Regions from separate parts of the Nocardioides scoriae genome, predicted to be linked through region 2. Evidence: predicted binding sites of a transcription regulator. Region 2 holds the regulator's gene; each other region holds the start of a gene.
The links. The regulator HrcA, encoded in region 2, represses chaperone genes, less so after heat shock. The targets are predictions, from matches to a motif close to TTGGCACTCGNNNNNNNCGAGTGCCAA.
Positions count from the first base shown of each region.

Region 1 (2,265 bases), 1.7 Mb from region 2:
GGTCCTCGTCGGTGAGCGTGGCCAGGCCGCCGTCACCGATGACCGTGGCCCGGCGCCGGGTGGTGGCCAGCCGCCCCGACCACAGGACGGCCTCCTTGACCTCGCGGTGGTCGCTGACCCACTCGGCCTCGACGTGGTCGGGCACCAGGTCGTGGGGCAGCCCGGGCGCCAGCTTGACGCAGGCGTCGCGCTCCAGCAGGCGCAGCACGAACGGCCACGGGGGCGTCCAGCCGTCGACGTCGAAGACCCGTCCGCGGGCCGAGCGGCGGGCCGGGTCGGCGTACGCCAGGTCGAAGGGGGTGGTGTCGACCTCGGTGCCGTCGGCGACCGCGACGGCGCCGCCGAGACCCAGCGCGTCCAGGTTGGCCCGGGCGACCTCGACCCGCAGCTCGTCGAGGTCGACGCCGGCCGCGGTGGCACCGGCGCGGGCGAAGGCGACCAGGTCGCCCCCGATGCCGCAGCCCAGGTCGACCACCGAGGCGGCCGAGGCGGCGCGGGCGCGGGCCGCGCGGTGGGCGGCCACCGGCGCGCGGGTGGCCTGCTCGAGGCCCTCGGGGGTGAAGAACATCCGGGCGGCGTCGTCGCCGAACTTGGCCACGGCCCGGCGCCGCAGCTCGACCTGGGTCAGCGCGGCGGCGACGTGCGCGGCCGAGGCGGTGCGCCGCAGGGCCGCGTGGCCCGCCAGCGAGCCCGACCGCGACCCCGGGTCGACCTCGGCGGCGCGCTCCAGGAGCCGTCGCCCGTCGGCGGTGAGCAGCCAGCGGAAGGCGTCGAGGTCCACCGCCCCATCCTGACGCATGGACGGACGCCCCCCGGCCTGGCACTCGGCTGCGGTGAGTGCTAGTTTCTGGATTGGCACTCTCCCCGTGAGTGTGCCAGCGCTTGTGAGGCGTGCGACCCCCGCGACGGCGCACTCAGCACAGGCGGCGAACTTCTCAGACACCCCCAGACAACTGCGTGGAAAGTGGAGGTCGACACCGTGTCGGTCAACATCAAGCCCCTCGAGGACCGGATCGTCGTCAAGGCCCTGGAGGCCGAGCAGACCACGGCTTCCGGCCTGGTCATCCCTGACACTGCCAAGGAGAAGCCCCAGGAGGGCGAGGTCCTGAGCATCGGTCCGGGTCGCGTCGACGACAACGGCAACCGCGTCCCCCTGGACGTCCAGGTCGGCGACAAGGTCATCTACAGCAAGTACGGCGGCACCGAGGTCAAGTACGCCGGCGAGGAGTACCTCATCCTCTCCGCCCGCGACGTCCTCGCCGTCGTCTCCTGATCCACCTCATCGGATAGTCCGAGACGATCGGCACCCCGCCACCGTGCGACCAGGTGTCGAACGTCTCGGACTATCGCCGTTCTGAGACCAACCGAAAGGAGCATCCACCGAGATGCCGAAGATCCTGGAGTTCGACGAGCACGCCCGCCGCTCCCTCGAGCGGGGCGTGGACGCCCTGGCCAACGCCGTCAAGGTGACGCTGGGCCCGCGCGGCCGCTACGTCGTGCTGGACAAGAAGTGGGGCGCCCCCACCATCACCAACGACGGTGTCACCGTCGCGCGTGAGATCGAGCTGGACGACCCCTTCGAGAACCTCGGGGCCCAGCTGACGAAGGAGGTCGCCACCAAGACCAACGACGTCGCCGGTGACGGCACCACCACCGCCACCGTGCTGGCCCAGGCGATGGTCCACGAGGGCCTGCGCGCCGTGGCCGCGGGCATCAACCCGATGAGCATCAAGCGGGGCATGGACAAGGCGACCGAGGCCGTGGGCAAGGCCCTCGACGAGGCCGCCCGCGACGTCGACGACCGCAGCGACATGGCGGCCGTGGCCACCGTGTCCAGCCGCGACGAGCACATCGGCGACCTGCTCGCGCAGGCCTTCGACAAGGTCGGCAAGGACGGCGTCATCACCGTCGAGGAGTCCAACACCATGGGCACCGACCTCGAGTTCACCGAGGGCATGCAGTTCGACAAGGGCTACCTGTCGCCCTACTTCGTGACCGACCAGGAGTCGATGGAGGCCGTCCTCGACGACCCGTTCATCCTGCTGCACCAGGGCAAGATCTCGGCCATCGCCGAGCTGCTGCCCCTGCTGGAGAAGGTCATCGCCGCCGGCAAGCCGCTGTTCATCCTGGCCGAGGACGTCGAGGGCGAGGCCCTCTCGACCCTGGTCGTCAACAAGATCCGCGGCACCTTCAACGCCGTCGCGGTGAAGAGCCCGGCCTTCGGCGACCGCCGCAAGTCGATGATGCAGGACATCGCCACCCTCA
Region 1 is NZ_LT629757.1:2,157,991-2,160,255, reverse strand. It holds gene BLU55_RS10330 (class I SAM-dependent methyltransferase) at 1-781, opposite strand, end outside; gene groES (co-chaperone GroES) at 980-1,273, shown strand; gene groL (chaperonin GroEL) at 1,386-2,265, shown strand, end outside.
Region 1: a site for HrcA is predicted at 818-844, ahead of groES (co-chaperone GroES). Genes of this name have one in related genera too.

Region 2 (2,265 bases):
CCGGCGGCGGCACCGCTGCCCTCGCAGACGCCGCAGACCACGGCGGTGTCGACCTTGAGCTCGCGGGTGACGCCGAACGCCGCCTCGGCCAGCTCGACCTCGAGCCGCACCAGGGCGTCCTGGCCACGGCGGGCGCGGGGCCGTGGGCCGCGGCCCTGACCCTGCGCCTGGCCGCCGAAGAAGGCGTCCATGATGTCGGTGAAGGAGAAGCCCGCGCCCTGGGCGCCGCCCCCGCCGCCACGGCCGAAGGGGTCGCCGCCGAGGTCGTACATCCGGCGCTTCTCCGGGTCGGAGAGCACCTCGTACGCCGCCGAGACCTCCTTGAACCGCTCCTGCGTGGAGGGGTCGGGGTTGACGTCGGGGTGCAGCTGACGAGCCAGCCGGCGGTAGGCCTTCTTGATCTCGTCGGCCTCGGCGTCGCGGGAGACGCCGAGGATCTCGTAGGGGTCCTGGCTCACGGGTGCTCTTCCTTGTTCGCGGTGACGGGCCTGGATCAGGCCTGGTCGAGGATGGTGGAGACGTAGCGGGCGACGGCGCGCACGGCGGCCATCGACCCGGGGTAGTCCATGCGGGTGGGACCGACCACGCCGAGGGATCCCACGATCTCCTCGCCGGGGCCGTAGCCGGTGGCGACCACGGAGGTGGACGCGAGCTCCTGGTAGGGACCCTCGTGCCCGATCCGCACCGTGATGGCGTCGGCCGTGGTGGCCTCGCCGAGCAGCTTGAGCAGCACGACGTGCTCCTCCAGCGCCTCGAGCATCGGCTTGATCGAGCGGTCGAAGCCGTCGCCGAAGCGGGCCAGGTTGGCGGTGCCGCCGACCACGACGCGCTCGTCGGTGCGCTCGTTCGACATCGCCTCGACCAGGGCCGCGCCGATGACGGCCACGGGGGTCCGGTCACCGGGCTCGACCTGCTGGGTCAGCTCGCCCAGGGCGGTCGCCGCCTCGGTGATCCGCTGGCCGGTGGCGGCCAGGTTGATGCGCAGCCGCAGCGCGGCCAGCGTGTCGGTGTCGAGCTCCTCGGGCAGCTCCACGACGCGCTGCTCGACGCGGCCGGTCGAGAGGATCAGCACCAGCAGCACCCGGCTGCCGCCGAGCTGGACCAGCTCGACGTGGCGCACCGTGGAGCGCGCGAGCACGGGGTACTGCACGATCGCCACCTGCTGGGTCAGCTGGGCGAGCAGCCGCACCGAGCGCGAGATGACGTCGTCGAGGTCGTGGGCGCCCTCGAGGAAGCGGGAGATGGCGCGCTTCTCGGCGGCCGACATCGGCTTGACCTGGGTCAGCCGGTCGACGAAGAAGCGGTAGCCCTTGTCGGTGGGGATGCGGCCGGCGCTGGTGTGGGGCTGGGCGATCAGCCCCTCCTCCTCGAGCGCGGCCATGTCGTTGCGCACGGTGGCGGGCGAGACACCGAGGTGGTGGCGCTCGACGAGCGCGCGGCTCCCGACCGGCTCGCGGGTCGCGACGTAGTCCTCGACGATGGCTCGCAGCACGGCGAGCCGACGGTCCTCCTGCATCTCGCCTCCTGGGTCCACGCGTGGGTACCCGTGCACGTTGGCACTCCGGTGCACGGAGTGCCAAGTCTACGCAGGGCGCCGTAGGGTCGAGCCGTGTCGGACCCCACAGCCAGCTCCCGTTTCGTCGAGGTCGCCGACCGCGTGTGGGTGGCCCGCTACGACTGGTTCGACGTCAACGTCAGCGTGGTCGAGGGCGAGCGCGGACTGCTCGTCGTCGACACCCACGCGTCCCGCGCGGCGGCCGAGGAGGTGCTCGTCGACCTGCGGCGGCTCTCGGCGCGCCCGGTGGTCGAGATCGTCAACACCCACGTGCACGTCGACCACGTGCTGGGCAACGGCGCGTTCCGGGCGGCGTACGGCGCGGTGCCGGTCACCGCCCACGAGGAGGCCGCGGCCGCGCTGCCCGAGCAGGCCGCCGCCGCGCAGGCCCACGCCCGCGGCTCGGACGACCCGCGCGAGCAGGGCATCGCCGACACCGAGGTCGTGGTGCCGGACCACACCTTCTCCTCGGTCACCGCCATCGACCTCGGCGACCGCGTCGTCGAGCTCGTCCACCCGGGCCGGGGCCACACCTCGGGCGACCTGGTGGCGCGCGTCGAGGGCGCCGACGTGCTGCTGGCCGGCGACCTGGTCGAGGAGGCCGGCAACCCCGTGTGGGGCGAGGACAGCTGGCCGATGGACTGGCCGCTCAGCCTCGACCTGGTGCTCAGCCTGGCCGGGCCGGGCACGGTCGTCGTCCCGGGCCACGG
Region 2 is NZ_LT629757.1:459,455-461,719, reverse strand. It holds gene dnaJ (molecular chaperone DnaJ) at 1-458, opposite strand, end outside; gene hrcA (heat-inducible transcriptional repressor HrcA) at 494-1,516, opposite strand; gene BLU55_RS02180 (MBL fold metallo-hydrolase) at 1,610-2,265, shown strand, end outside.

Region 3 (2,265 bases), 940 kb from region 2:
ATCTGGTCGGCGTCGCCGATGCCCTCGACGATGGTGGTCTCGTCCTTGGTGACGACGACCTTGCGGGCCTGGCCGAGCAGCTCGATGCCGGTCGACTCGAGCTTGAGGCCGACGTCCTCGGAGATGACCTGGCCACCGGTGAGGATCGCGATGTCCTGCATCATGGCCTTGCGACGGTCACCGAAGCCGGGGGCCTTGACGGCGACCGACTTGAAGGTGCCGCGGATCTTGTTGACGACCAGGGTCGAGAGGGCCTCGCCCTCGATGTCCTCGGCGATGATCAGCAGGGGCTTGCCCGACTGCATGATCTTCTCGAGCAGCGGCAGCAGGTCCTTGACCGTGGAGACCTTGGAGTTGGCGATGAGGATGTAGGGGTCGTCGAGGACGGCCTCCATCCGCTCCGGGTCGGTCATGAAGTACTGCGAGATGTAGCCCTTGTCGAAGCGCATCCCCTCGGTCAGCTCGAGGTCCAGCCCGAAGGTGTTGGACTCCTCGACCGTGATGACGCCTTCCTTGCCGACCTTGTCCATCGCCTCGGCGATGGCCTCGCCGACGATGGCGTCAGCGGCGGAGATCGACGCGGTCGCGGCGATCTGCTCCTTGGTCTCGACGTCCTTGGCCATCCCGAGCAGCTGCGCGGAGACGGACTCGACGGCCTTCTCGATGCCGCGCTTGAGCGCCATCGGGTTGGCGCCAGCGGCGACGTTGCGCAGGCCCTCGCGGACCATGGCCTGGGCCAGGACGGTGGCGGTGGTGGTGCCGTCGCCCGCGACGTCGTCGGTCTTCTTGGCGACCTCCTTGACGAGCTCGGCACCGATCTTCTCGTAGGGGTCCTCGAGCTCGATCTCCTTGGCGATGGACACGCCGTCGTTGGTGATCGTGGGGGCTCCCCACTTCTTCTCGAGGACGACGTTGCGGCCCTTGGGGCCGAGCGTGACCTTGACCGCGTCGGCGAGGGTGTTCATCCCACGCTCGAGACCGCGGCGGGCCTCTTCGTTGAAAGCAATCAGCTTCGGCATGCTCTTGGCGATTCCTCACGCTCAAGTGAATGGATGGCCGACCGCGTCGCCCGCGACGGACGGTCGGGACCGGGCCCGGTGAACCCTTCTCACCGGCGCTGCCTGACCTCGACGGGGACGGCCATGGGATGGTGCCGCTGTCACTCTCGGCATGAGAGTGCCAGCACCCCCATTTTTAGCACTCGCCCTGGTCGAGTGCAAACGTCGGGCCCACCTCGTGGGGACGGCTCAGACGACCTCGTCGCCGCCGAGCCGGGAGGTGACCTCGCGGTCCGAGACGCCGGGTGCGAGCCGCGAGTGGGTGCGGCCGTAGACGAAGTAGATGACCAGGCCCAGCGCGAGCCACACCAGGAACCGCAGCCAGGTCTCGACGGCGAGGCTGGCCATCAGGGCCAGGCACGACAGCGCGGAGGCGGCCGGCAGCCACGGCACCGACGGCGTGCGGAAGGGCCGCTCCATGCGGGGCTTGGTGCGCCGCAGCACCACGACCGCGATCGCGACCACCAGGAAGGCGAACAGGGTGCCGATCGAGACCATCTCGGCCAGCGTGGCCAGCGGGACGAACGCGCCCAGCAGGCACACGGCCGCCGTGGTCGCCAGCGTGATCCGCAGCGGGGTCTGGAAGCGCTCGTGGATGCGGCCGACCGACGCGGGCAGCAGGCCGTCGCGGCACAGCGCGAAGCCGATGCGACCCATGGCGACGATGTCGACCAGGATCACCGAGCTCAGGCCCGCGATGGCGGCGATGTTGATGAGGATCGACGCCCAGCCCAGCCCGACCTGGTCGAAGGCGTCCGAGATCGGCGCCCCCTCGGACAGGCCGGTGTACTTCACCATGCCGGTGATGACGAAGCAGACCCCGAGGTAGAGCACCGTGCAGACCACGAGCGTGCCGATCAGTCCCTTGGGCATGTCCTTGGCCGGCTCCTTGGTCTCCTCGCCGAGGTTGGCCACGGCCTCGAAGCCGCTGTAGGCGAAGAACACGACCGCGGCGGCCACGAACACCCCCGCGACGCCGTACGACGCGGGCTGGATGCCGGTGAGCAGCTGCCACAGCGGCTGCTTGAGGCCGCCGGCGTCCTCGCCGGGCTGGCTGGGGGGCACGAAGGGCTTCAGGTTGGCCGCCTTGACGAAGAACAGCCCCGCGGCGATGACGAAGACGCAGACGCTGACCTTGATCACGACCAGGGCGTTGGTGACCAGCTTGGACTCGCGGATGCCCACGGCCGCGACCACGCCGAGGACC
Region 3 is NZ_LT629757.1:3,578,406-3,580,670, reverse strand. It holds gene groL (chaperonin GroEL) at 1-1,019, opposite strand, end outside; gene BLU55_RS16950 (APC family permease) at 1,248-2,265, opposite strand, start outside.
Region 3: a site for HrcA is predicted at 1,195-1,221, ahead of groL (chaperonin GroEL). Genes of this name have one in related genera too.